DNA from 4 places in the Lysinibacillus sp. FSL R7-0073 genome. Region 3 is predicted to be linked to each of the others. Evidence: riboswitches for the same ligand, from Rfam matches in the RefSeq annotation. Region 3 holds a riboswitch; each other region holds the start of a gene.
The links. Region 3 has a riboswitch for cobalamin ahead of MKY88_RS10830 (hypothetical protein). Riboswitches for the same ligand answer to the same signal wherever they lie in the genome.
Positions count from the first base shown of each region.

Region 1: it holds a riboswitch for cobalamin, as region 3 does, so the genes downstream of both, mmgD (citrate synthase) here and MKY88_RS10830 (hypothetical protein) in region 3, are expected to answer to the same signal.
Region 2: it holds a riboswitch for cobalamin, as region 3 does, so the genes downstream of both, metE (5-methyltetrahydropteroyltriglutamate--homocysteine S-methyltransferase) here and MKY88_RS10830 (hypothetical protein) in region 3, are expected to answer to the same signal.
Region 4: it holds a riboswitch for cobalamin, as region 3 does, so the genes downstream of both, MKY88_RS14735 (energy-coupling factor ABC transporter permease) here and MKY88_RS10830 (hypothetical protein) in region 3, are expected to answer to the same signal.

Region 1 is NZ_JBBPAS010000001.1:2,497,376-2,500,533, forward strand. Features, by position in the region: gene MKY88_RS12335 (bifunctional 2-methylcitrate dehydratase/aconitate hydratase) at 1-257, opposite strand, end outside; gene mmgD (citrate synthase) at 356-1,477, opposite strand; cobalamin riboswitch at 1,667-1,861, opposite strand; gene MKY88_RS12345 (NUDIX hydrolase) at 2,093-2,578, shown strand; gene MKY88_RS12350 (ABC transporter ATP-binding protein) at 2,626-3,158, opposite strand, start outside.
Region 2 is NZ_JBBPAS010000001.1:2,506,434-2,509,591, forward strand. Features, by position in the region: gene metE (5-methyltetrahydropteroyltriglutamate--homocysteine S-methyltransferase) at 1-1,390, opposite strand, end outside; cobalamin riboswitch at 1,674-1,852, opposite strand; gene MKY88_RS12380 (YrzI family small protein) at 2,404-2,550, shown strand; gene MKY88_RS12385 (DUF6241 domain-containing protein) at 3,119-3,158, opposite strand, start outside.
Region 3 is NZ_JBBPAS010000001.1:2,199,602-2,202,759, forward strand. Features, by position in the region: gene MKY88_RS10825 (hypothetical protein) at 470-775, shown strand; cobalamin riboswitch at 885-1,068, shown strand; gene MKY88_RS10830 (hypothetical protein) at 1,302-2,060, shown strand; gene MKY88_RS10835 (translation factor GTPase family protein) at 2,166-3,158, opposite strand, start outside.
Region 4 is NZ_JBBPAS010000001.1:2,958,997-2,962,154, forward strand. Features, by position in the region: gene cobJ (precorrin-3B C(17)-methyltransferase) at 1-622, opposite strand, end outside; gene MKY88_RS14730 ((2Fe-2S) ferredoxin domain-containing protein) at 627-998, opposite strand; cobalamin riboswitch at 1,143-1,324, opposite strand; cobalamin riboswitch at 1,585-1,769, shown strand; gene MKY88_RS14735 (energy-coupling factor ABC transporter permease) at 1,915-2,661, shown strand; gene MKY88_RS14740 (energy-coupling factor ABC transporter substrate-binding protein) at 2,663-2,935, shown strand; gene cbiQ (cobalt ECF transporter T component CbiQ) at 2,941-3,158, shown strand, end outside.

The sequences.
Region 1 (3,158 bases), 300 kb from region 3:
CCTTTTACTGGATCAAGGACATAGGATGTTCCTGGAATACGAGTACCATTTGGAACAACTGTACCTGGTACTACAGGACCCAGAAGTTTTGTACATTCAGGATATTGTAAAGCTAAAATGCCGCAACCTAACGTATCCAATAAAACATATCGAGCTGTTTCGTAAGCTTCTTCGCTCGTAATCTTTGTGTTTAATACGTAATCCGCAATATCAACAAGAAGCTGGTCTGTCGCCGTTTTTTCATTCGTTTTGATCATCTATATCTTCCTTTCAAGGTATGAATTTGATATACTAGTTTGCTAATGGGCATTGGTCAGAATGTCCATCAGCTCTATGGCGAGTTGTTAAAACTTGATTATACCGACAATTCTTCAAGGTTATGACGCTCGCCTATATAATGAACACGAGGTCTAAATAATCGATTATTGTCATGTTGTTCGATTACATGTGCACATAAACCGATCGTTCGAGAGCCAAAGAAAATAGGCGTATATAATTCGATTGGTAAGCCCAGCATGTAGTACACTGGCGCAGCGTAATAATCTAAATTTGGATACAAACCTTTTTCCTCCACCATCACTTTTTCACCAGCTTCACACATGTGATATAAGCGGTCATCCCCTTGCTCCAAGCATAATTTATACAAAGCTTCTTTCATGATCTGCGCTCTTGGGTCCATTTTTTTCATATAGACACGATGGCCAAAGCCCATTATTTTATCTTTATTTTTAAGCTTGTTTTTCAGCATCGCTTCAAAGCCTTCTGCAGTCTTAGCTTCAAGCAGCATATACATGACTGCCTCATTTGCCCCACCATGTAAATTTCCTTTCAATGATGCGACAGCACCAGTTAGAGCACCATACAGATCAGATTGTGTGGAAGCAATAACACGAGCAGCAAAGGTCGAATTCGGCATTTCATGTTCACTATATAAAACAAGTGATTGGTCAAAAATTTCATCTTCTAATGGTGTTGGTTTTCTTCCAGTAATCATGTAATAAAAATTAGCACTATATGAAAGCTCACTATCCGGTTCTACTACCTCTTGACCATTTAATACACGGTAGCTATTCGCAACGATATTGGGCATTCCACCTAAAAGTCGATATGCTCGTGTTACATTCCTTTCAGTCGAACGATCATTGATATGCTGATCATATCCTGCTAACGCTGAAATTCCAGTTCTAAGGCCGTCCATAGCATGTGTCCCATTTGGTAATAAGTTAAAAATTTGAAAAAGCTCTTGTGGAACGTGATAGTTATCTTTCAAATTATCCTGTAAGTCAGCTTGTTGCTCAGTAGTTGGTAGGTTTCCGTGCAATAATAAATGGACAATATCTAAATAGGAATATCGCTGAGATAGTTCAATCAAATCATAGCCCCGTATAACAATTTGGCTTCCTACTACGTCTAAGAAAGACAGTTTTGTTTCCGCAGCAATAACTCCATCAAGACCTGGTGAATACGTTAACTCCATGGATTACAACCCCTTTGTTTAATCATTCTTGTAAGCGTTACCATTCAAACTCGAAAGAACAACAAAAAAACAACTTCTACCCCTTTAGAAGTTGTTAATCTACAAAAGTATGACAGAACAAAAAACAGTGAACTTACATCCATTCACACTCATCATACAGTAGCTACACCTCCCTATCCTCGTAGGTCAATTGATGCTTATTTAGCGGCAGGTCTCCTGACTTATCATCAACATTCCTATAACACCTTCCCGTTTTGAAGAACAAAACAGTGGTCTCGTTATGGAACTCCTACATACAGTTGCGAGACAGTGTTGGACTCACACCAACTTCCCTTTTAATCAAATGGAATCAAACCCATTTGAACCACCAAAATTTAGCATATTCAATTTGTCTTTTTACCTTAACATAGAGGTTTCCAAACAATCAATATAGGTAAAATTCAGAAAAGACTGATTATAAAAAGCTATTTTTCATTTTTGACGAACTATTCTGCATATTTAAGCATTATTTCGCTCAAAAAAAGATTGTTAATCAATCCCAATGGAGCTATATTTATGAAGTCTGCTTTAAAAAAGCGATTTGTTTTGCATTACGATGAAACGAGGAGTGACGGGATGGGCTATATAACAGAATTAAGAAAGCTTATCGGTAATAGACCGATTATAAGCGTTGGTTCGACAGTTGTTGTTGTTAATGATGATAAGAAAATACTCTTTCAACATCGTTCAGATACATTGGATTGGGGATTACCTGGCGGCTCAATGGATATAAACGAAACATTAGAGCAGGTTGCTGCGCGTGAACTTTATGAGGAAACTGGACTCGTAGCTAAAGAGTTTGAGTTTATCGGTGTTTTTACAGGACCTGATTATTACTACTGTTATCCGAATGGCGATGAAATCTATACAGTCATTCACCTTTATAGAGCTAAACATGTAAGGGGTGTATTGGAAATGAAAGATGGTGAGAGCTTAAGCCTCACCTATTTCAGTAAGGAAGAACTTCCGAATAATATGGAACAGAGGACGGTCGCTCTCTTAAACAACCTAGAGGGCAAAATATGGGAGTTCGAAAGCTCCTTTACGAAGCTTTCCAAATAGCAATGTAAGAATTTTAATAAGGACTTTATTCGCAAAGGTATTTCAGATTATTCCAAACTAGTATTCTTGTGAATTCTTTCGCGAGGGTGAGTGGGTAAAATCGCGTTGCATAGCTCAAGTGATGCGGAATGCTTAAATGGTTCACCTTTCATACTTTCCTCTACTAGCTGACCATTTTGCATGACTAGGATGCGATCTGAAATAAAGCGTGTAGCCTGTAGGTCATGAGAAATGAAAATGTAGGCAAGTTGCAAATCCTTTTGTAGTGTCTGTAGTAATTGAATGATATGTTTTTGCAAAATCATATCTAAACTACTAATGGCTTCATCTAAAACAATTAATTTTGGATGTAAGGCAAGCGCTCTTGCAATGTTCACACGCTGTTGTTGTCCCCCACTAAGCTGGGAAGGATACTTTTCGGCAATAGATTTTTCTAACTCTACATGATCAAGTAATTCCTTTACGTTAAAATGTCTCTCAGCTGAGCTATAATGCTCGAAATTTAGGTACGGTTCCTCTAAAATTTGAAAAATGGTGTGCTTTGGATTTAATGAATGATAGCTATTTTGAAAGACTGCTT
Region 2 (3,158 bases), 310 kb from region 3:
CATAGTCTTCATTCGACAATTGTTTCTTTCGCCAAGCATTACGATTTCTCTTCACCTCATCAGATTGAGGGAAGCTGCCAATTGTCGTTGTTGGGAATAGGGGTAGTCCTAACGCCTGCTGCTGTATTTTTTGACGTTGACTAAAATCACTATGTCGCTCAAAATCCTTTGTTGATACGGATTGAGCGGCTTGCTGGATCATTTTGTTTTGACGAATTGGATGATTTTTTAGTGCTTCAATGGCCTTCATACTTGCTGAGAAATTATGACGTAGCGTTCCGTCTTGATTTTTTCTATATTTAGTGAGGTCAATAATTTCTTCGATTTTTTCATCAGCAAACGCCAGTGCTTGTTTGAGAACAGGGTCCAGCTTCTTCTTTTCAAGTGAAGTAGATATTGGTACATGTTGAAGGTTACTTGAAGGTTGAATCCACAATTCCTTAGCATCACAGAGCTTTTCAATAGCTTGAATCGTGGCGTTAGCTTCCGCTAAATTTGAACGCCATATATCACGACCATTAACAATTCCAATGGCTAAAACTTTATCTTGAGGGAAACCAAATTGTCGAAGTGACTCCATATTCCCTTTATAGCCATGTACGAAATCTAAACCAAATCCTTGGACAGGCAATGAAATCAATGTTTCATAGGAGCATAATGCTTCAAAATATGTTTGTAGCATTAGTTTTGCTGCTGGAACGGTTGTCGTTAATTGAGCATAGATTTCTTGTACTAGCTTCCGTTCTGCAGAGTCAAGTGTCGTCACTAAAGAAGGCTCTTCTAATTGAATCCACTCGGCACCTGCGTCTACTAATTCTTGAATAATCTGAGCATAGAGAGGTAATAGGGCTAATAAATATTCAACCTGTGTTAATTTATTGTAGCCCTTAGTTAGCTTATAAAATGTATAGGGGCCAATAAGTGTCGGCTTCGCAATAATTCTGAACGCTTCTTTTGCCTCTAAAAAGTCGGCCAATACCTTATTTTCTGTTAGTTGCAACGGTTGCCCTTCATATTCAGGAACAATGTAGTGATAGTTGGTATTAAACCATTTGGTCATTTCACTAGCTACTGCTGAATGATTTCCTCTCGCTACACTGTAGTAGGTATGTAAATCTACCCTTCCACCTTGCCAGTTAAAGCGCTTGGGTACTAAGCCAAACATTAAGGCTGTATCCAACATTCTATCGTATAGTGTGAAATCTCCCACTGTCACCATATCGATGCCAAGTTGTAGCTGCTTTTCAATCCGCGATAACCGAATACTTTTTAGGATTGCCTGAAAATCCTCTTCCGTTCGTTCTTGACGCCAAAATGCTTCTAACGCCTTCTTCCATTCGCGATCATCTCCGATATATGGATAGCCAATGAGTGTACTTGTATAAGTCATATTTAATCTCCCTTTCATCAATAAAGTTTATGGTTACTTGCTCTTACAAATTTGTGTCATCCCATGCTAGATTCAGTGGCTCTATATGAAAACCAGTGGACTTTGCTTTCGAATACAGAATAACAGCATGAAAAAAAGCCATTCTCCTTCTCGGAAAATGGCTGCATGGTAAAATTATTAATACAAAAACAATACGAAAAAATAGAACTTTCGTTTAAAATCATTTGTTATCGCACAGTGCCTGTTTAGTCACTATTCACCACCTATTTCCACGTAGGTATTTGGTGTGTACTAGAAATTGGCAGGTCTCCTGGCTTCTCATCAACACGCCTCACAGCCTTCCCGGTTTCCCAGTGGCATTTGTGATTTGCTCCGAATTACAGTTGCGGGACAGCGTCGGATTTGCACCGACTTCCCTTTTAAGCCAGACTTTCATCTGGCACCATTTCTTACACTATATTCAGTTATGCCCCTACTATAACATATATTTCAGAATAGTAGAAATTGTTTTTACATAAAAATTTATCTATTTACTCTGTTTTTAATTGTAAACCATCTGGCCCTTACCCTTAGTGATAATACCTTAATTATGTTTGTTGGCCTTAAGGCTTCTATATCTTCTATTTGCTACTCCGAAAAAAATCAGGTAACTAACAATGTAAAGCAGCAAAGAGTTCTATTAGTCATTAACACAATCAGGAAATCTTAGTAAAAGATGTTTACAAACAACTTAAATATAGTTATACTTACAAAGTAAACAAAAATTCTTAAGGAGGTCGAATGAAATGTTCGTTATCGTTAAATTGATGTCATTGGTAGCTACAACTTCAGTAAAAATGAAAATCACACATTCGACCAGATCGGAATGGATCGCTTAAGGTTTTTTTGTAATTAAGCATGCCCATACCGCAGGGAGAAGTGTGCCCCTGCGGTATTTTTGTGCCTTTTTTAACCGTAGGGGAGTCTCTCTACGGTTTTTTTCATTTTTCATGGCAATTTAAGGAGGTGATAATATGATATTAAACTTTTTTGTTCTCACGATAACTATTACGAAACGTGAGATCTCTCTTGAGCAAGCACTTCATAATGAAAATGTGAAAAAAATCTTTGAAGAGAACCGAAGAAAAGTAGAAAATTACATTCGTATTCGTCAATATTAATTTGGTTAATTAAAAAATATGAAAGGTGGGAATTGAAATGATTTATATGATCAAAAGACGTCATGCAGTTTTATGGCTGGAGAAAGACACAACCACCAGATGAAGTAATATAAAGTGGCAATACAGCTATTTAATATTATAATCTCCGTAAAGCTAACCCGTTCTAATCTAGGACGGGTTGCTTCAGGAGGTATTATGCACTTTTTTAAGCGATCTTCATACAACTTGATGTACTTTAAGAAAATGCGGTATTACAATAGTAGGAAAAACTAATTCTAAAAAGCGTAATTCCTCGATACTAAAATTGAATTTGCAAATTTATTAATTTCATTATTCTGCCCCGTCAGCCATCCATGTAGCTCAAAAACAGCGCCCAATTGTTGAATATCAAGTCGGTGATTTGTCTTTTGTTTGTTAAAGTAAAGCACCTCGTTACTTGAAGAACATCCAAAGTGTCCCCTTAAATTTTTTTGGTTACTTTCTACATAACTTTCAGTTATTAGTCCACATTCAGTATGGGTTAGATTAACCGACTGATAAATAGCAAACAAATAAAAAATAGTGCTCATTATTGAGCACTATTTTCTGGTTTTAATGGTATTGTAAAA
Region 3 (3,158 bases):
AACGAATAATTATTCAATCGTCATGTATTGCGTCAATTCAACGTTAAAATACCGAAAATCCCCCCAAGCCGCCTACTTTCGAATCCGCCTTTCTGCTGTCCGATAATTGCAGATACCATTTTTAAAACAAGCAGTTTTTTTTGCGCTGCCAGACGCATCGAGAATCGTTGAATAGGATAGTTATGCGTGTAAGCTTGTCTGAGGTGCGTTTATTATTAGGTTGTTTATGTCAACATTTCGAATTTATAGAAGTGAATTATCCCGATTGAATTTGCGTCAGTTTTGCGTTAAAAAATGAGCGCAGGAATCCCTTGCGCTCATAACTCGTTTTTTAAATGTTACATAAATAATAACCTAAAATAAAAGTGCCGTAAATACCTTTTTAAAAAGCCGTTAATCAGTCGCTAAAGCCTATTCCCATACGGTTTCTTTCAGTATATACTCCGAATAATAGATGGGGGTGATACGGATGTTAAAAAGAAGACATTCGGTAAAGGACGTATTAGAGAAGCTAAATATTACGGACAAAACATTAACTAGTTACGCGGATTTAATGTGTGAAGTAGACGACAATTTTGCTGATTCGTTGGAAAAGACCAGAAAGTATAGCGGTAAAGAAATCGAAGTTATTCAGTATATGCTGCGTAGAAAATCCGAGGGAATTTCGAAAGAGATGGCGCGCGATGAAGCTGCTGAAGTATATTACGATCAAAGTAAATGTGAAGAAGTGCTCTCAGAATTTCAGTGTTTGTTAGATAAAATTAAGAAACGATGATTAGTAGTTTGGAAAATATTATGATATTTGACTTTAGAAAAACACTACTTTACAATTGATTTTAGTAATCTAATAGGAATGTGGAGTACACTCGATTCCTATGACAACTGAATAGCGTGTAGTAATAGGTGTAAATTGCGTGCAATTTACTTAAAAGGGAAGTCGGTGTGAATCCGACACTGTCCCGCAACTGTAAATGTGAGCGACTTTTCAGCAACCACTGTCAAATGATGGGAAGGGGAAAAGTGGCGATGACCATGAGTCAGGATACCTGCCTAGTTACGAGTACACACCATAAACCTACGAGGAATAGGAGGTGGCATGTTGACAAAACAGAATGCTCTGTTCGTCACAGTACGTCAAACGCCCAAAGTTCATGAAAGGGTTCATTTTAGAACTCCTTCGCATTTACTTAGGGTTTGTTTGGCATTGTGTGATGAAGCACATTAAAGCGAAGGATTTCCTCAAACATAGTAGGAAGTCCTTTTTGTTTTGAAAATATGTACGCAAAGGGGATGCACATAGGATGAATATTCATGCAACGACAACAGAGGAAACGCCTTTTGTAGATATGACGATTTGTAAGCAGCCACGGACAGAAATTGCCAAGAAAGCGAAAACCAGAATGGTGGTTGAATCACTAATTGATCAATTATTAGCAACGAGACTGATTCGCAACGATCGCTTTTTTGAGCAAATCTTATATAATAAAGACATTATTTGGATACAAAATGGGGAGGTAGAGGGCCATCTTTTTGCACAGGCAACGTTAACGGATCAACTGAAAACGAAGACGAATAGCTTTATGATGTATATGCCAACCAACCCTATTGTTTATGAGGTGAATGGGGAGCAGTACCACTTAATTACACGCATTGATTCAACACGAGCAAAGCCTAATCTTGACCGTCTTTCACAGGAGCCCAATCCAGTGTTAAGCGCTGCACGTGTCAATGATTTACTGTGCTCGATTGTCATTCGTTTTTATGAAACGTATATGAACGATTTAGAGCAAATTCCTCATCAGGATAAACTAATCGCATTTGTGCAGCAGGAATACACACAGTTTCTTCAAGCCGTTCAGGAATTAAATGATTATCACTTTAATTGGCATCCACGTGGGAACGGCCACGAGCTATTATTAACATTAATTGATCAACTACAAATATTAAAAAGTCAGCCTGGAAAAGTAGTTATCGACTTCACGAATACGCAAGGTTACGTGGTGGTTGAACCTGCCTATCCAGTGCACAAGCCTTCAAAGAAAGCTGTTGGTGCCATATAAAAACAAGCCCTCCATGAAGCGGAGGGCTTGCTTTATTTTTTGTATGGATATTCTATCTTCATCTGAAGTACTAGTTCAACAGATTTGCCATGCTAGTACATAAACTTAACTCTGACAATGCATGGCTGCTTGCGCCTCTTGCCAGGGGACGGAATAGCCTTTACCTTTTGCACAAAAAATGCTGGAAGAACTGTATTCAGGGTCGGCATTTTTATCATAGCCTATTTGAGTTATTACTTCTTCTGCATTATGACACACATCATAGCCATCAAATTGGAGGGTAAGCGCACCTTTCCCATTTGTATAGGCGGCAAAAATCGTGCTATAGCTCATGAAGGTCGCTACTGGTGCACGTCCTGTTAATACAACGTCTGTTTCAGTGAGTACGGGGTCGTCAAAGGTGCCAGCAGCCTGTTGAATGTCGGTCATCATACGGCCAATAAAATCATTGGAAGCCTTCATTTTAAAGCGATAATACGGCTCAAGCAGGACGTTCTGTGCTTGTTCCAGTCCTTGGCGCAGTGCTCGGAAAGTGGCTTCTCGGAAATCACCGCCAGACGTATGTTCATTATGCCCACGTCCCGTCAAGAGCGTAAAATGAATATCTGTTACTGCGTAGCCTGTGAGTAAGCCATGATGATCACGTTCAAACAAATGCTTTTCTACGAGGCGTTGGTTGCCCACTGATAAATCATCTGCATGACAGGCATTGCTAAAGGTAATTCCTGTCCCACGTTCATTTGGCTCCATTAATAAATGAATTTCTGCATAATGCTTGAGTGGCTCAAAATGTCCGTAGCCTGTAACGGTTGTCGCAATTGTTTCCATGTATAATATTTGCGGCTCTCCAAAAGAGATGTTTAATGTAAAGCGCTTCATTAAAATTTCAATCAGGACCTCTAACTGAATGACACCCATTATATGCACATGGATTTCCTGAAACTTTTCCTGCCATACGACACGCAATGATGGCTCCTCGGCCTCTAGTAGACGGAAAATCTTTAATACTTCTTTAATATGTTGTTCACCCTCATATTGAACTTTTGCCTGTAATGTAGGGACAAGCTCATAGGGCTGTGATAGCGTGTTACTGCCAAT
Region 4 (3,158 bases), 760 kb from region 3:
CCTGACGTTCTCGATAGGCACTTTTTACAAGTCCTACTGGTGTGTCAGGCGAACGATATTCTAAAAGAATTCGTTGTGCTTCGACAATTTGTCTTGTACGGCGACCACTTTTAGGATTGTATAAAGCAATAACAAAATCGGCCATAGCTGCGGCTTCCACACGCTTCGCAATTAAATTCCACGGAGTGAGATGGTCACTTAAACTAATGGTACAAGCATCATGCATGATCGGCGCACCAAGTAAACTAGCACATGAATTGATAGCTGAAATACCTGGGACAATCTCAACTTCAATACCAGTTGCCTCTGTCCAACCTAGCTCAATTAATACTTCATAAACTAATCCCGCCATACCATAAACGCCCGCATCTCCACTCGAAATGACTGAAACTGTACTTCCTGCCTCTGCTTGACGAACGGCCTCCTGTGCACGTGATACTTCTTCTGTCATGCCTGTACTGACAATGGATTTTGCGCTGACTAAATCTTGAATCAGCTCAACATAGGTTTTATAGCCTATGATCATATCACTTTGTTGTAAAGCCTCTACTGCACGTGTCGTAATATGCTTAAAGTCTCCAGGCCCAAAGCCTACTACGAAAATTTTCCCTTTTTGCGCCATGTTTTTACCCCTCTTTCACCTTTTCAATCCCTTTAATGGCTGTCGTTTGCACTGTTCGCTGTAATGTCCCTTCCCGAAGTGTAAAAACATGATCGTTATATAAGGTTTCATGATGCAAATCCTGTACAAGTGTTCTAGCATGCTCCGTTGATGGTACACGATACCAATTCCCCTGGGGGTAAGCAATAACAACACAAGCATCTTTGCACCGTCCATTACAGCGCGTTCTAGTCGTATGTATTTCTTTATCTAGTGCGTTTCGCTGTATTTCATCTCGTATAGCTTGGGTAATTTCCTCCCCATCCTTGTTCATACAGCTACTGCCATTGCAAATAAAGAGATGTGTTTTCATCCCCTCTAAATTCCACGTTGTCATCTTATGTCTCCCCTCATTTGCTTTTGGAAAAAAGAAAAAACCTTTACTCTCCCGAAGAGTAAAGGTTTGTAGAAGCCAAATAAAAACGAATAGATTGAAAGAAAGATCCTCGCTTTTGCTTCAACTTCTCCCTCCGAAAAGTTTGCATGCACAATCTGATAAGCAGGTTTCCTGACTTAAGCTTCATTTTACTGTCGCACCTTCCCTAGTTTGCACAGGTGGCATTGCGATTTCATCAGCTATTACAGTAGCGGGGGCTGTATTGGACTTTCACCAATTTCCCTATTACCTCGAGTTCTTCGAGCACTTATCGACGTTTTATATGAAATTTTTAATCGTATATATAATAGAAAACTGTCTTAATCATATCTTATTATTTTAAAATTTCAATATTTCTTTAAAAAATCATGACAAATTTATCAATTTCACAGGAGGGTTAGAAGCTATTTAAAAATTGACTTTGCTTCCTTTAATCCTAAAAACACTAGTTATCAGAATTTTCTACATTGATATTCTATTTTAAATTTTTTATAAAAAAAGTATAGCATATTTATGGAAATTCGTGATACACTTTGTCGTGAAATCTCACAACTTACTATTTTTCGGTGTAAAATGCTCGTCATTTTGCTTAAAAGGGAAGCCGGTTTAAGTCCGGCGCGGTCCCGCCACTGTAATAGGGAGCTTTATAGAAAATGTCACTGTCCAATGGATGGGAAGACCTATAAAGTGTTGAACTAGAGCCAGGAGACCTGCCGAAAATATGTGATCGTTTCAACCTACGAGGATAGGTGTGCGGCTTAGCAGATGAGAATGTTATTTGCTTTTTTAGCTATGCACTTTTCCAACAACGGAGAAGTGCTTTTTTTATTACGCACGCTACATTCTAAAAATCTATTTACAGTTTGGAGGAAGAAAATTGAAGCTGTCTTGGTGGAAACTTAGTTACTTTTTATTAGCTTTTTTAATGGTGCCAAAGCGTGCCTTCGCCATGCATATCATGGAAGGTTTTTTACCAATCGAATGGGCTATTTTTTGGTGGGTAATCTCCATCCCATTTATTATTTTAGGATTGCGCTCTATTCGTAAAACAATTGAAGAAAACCCTGAAACAAAAATGATTCTGGGGCTGTCCGGTGCGTTCGCCTTTGTCCTATCAGCCTTAAAAATCCCCTCAGTTACAGGGAGTTGCTCACATCCAACAGGAGTAGGTCTCGGAACAGTCTTATTTGGACCGTTAGCGATGAGTGTCATCGGGACAATTGTTTTATTATTTCAATCTTTACTTTTAGCACATGGTGGGATTACAACATTAGGGGCTAATGCATTTTCGATGGCTATTGTAGGCCCGTTTATCGCCTACTTTGTATTGAAAGGGGCGCAAAAAATGGGGTTATCGTTTTCATTAGCTGTTTTCTTTGCGGCTATGCTTGGAGATTTAGGTACATATGTGGTGACTTCCATTCAATTAGCACTTGCCTTCCCATCTGAAGTTGGAGGCTTTATGGCTTCCTTTACAAAGTTCGCAAGTATTTTTGCCTTAACACAAATCCCATTAGCTGTGAGTGAAGGGATATTAACAGTTATTGTCATGAACTTCTTAAAAAAATATAATATTAGCGAATTAAAATCTTTACGTGTTTTCTCTACAAAGGAGGCGCACTAACATGAAACGAAATTTATTACTATTAGCAATAGTGGTGCTATTGGCCATTATTCCGCTCTTCGTCCAAAAGGGAGCAGAATTTGGTGGAGCAGACGGTGAAGCAGAAGCTGCCATTGGTGAGATCAATGCAGAATATGAGCCATGGTTTGATAGTTTGTGGGAACCACCTAGTGGTGAAATTGAAAGCTTATTATTCGTGCTACAAGCAGCTATTGGTGCTGGTTTTATCGGCTATTTTATTGGCTATATGCGTGGCAAGCATAAAGAAGGTTAAGGAATATGTTATTCATTGATAAGTATGCGTATCTCAATAAGTTAGCGTTCGTTCATCCGCTAGAAAAAATGATATTTTCATTAGGACTGCTTTTATTCACGCTTATTATGAGAGATGAGCGACTTTCACTCATTACATTTTTTGTAATGAGTGCTTTTATCATTTGGGGCGCAAAAATTCCAATAAAATACTATGCGAAGCTATTATTACTACCAGGCTTTTT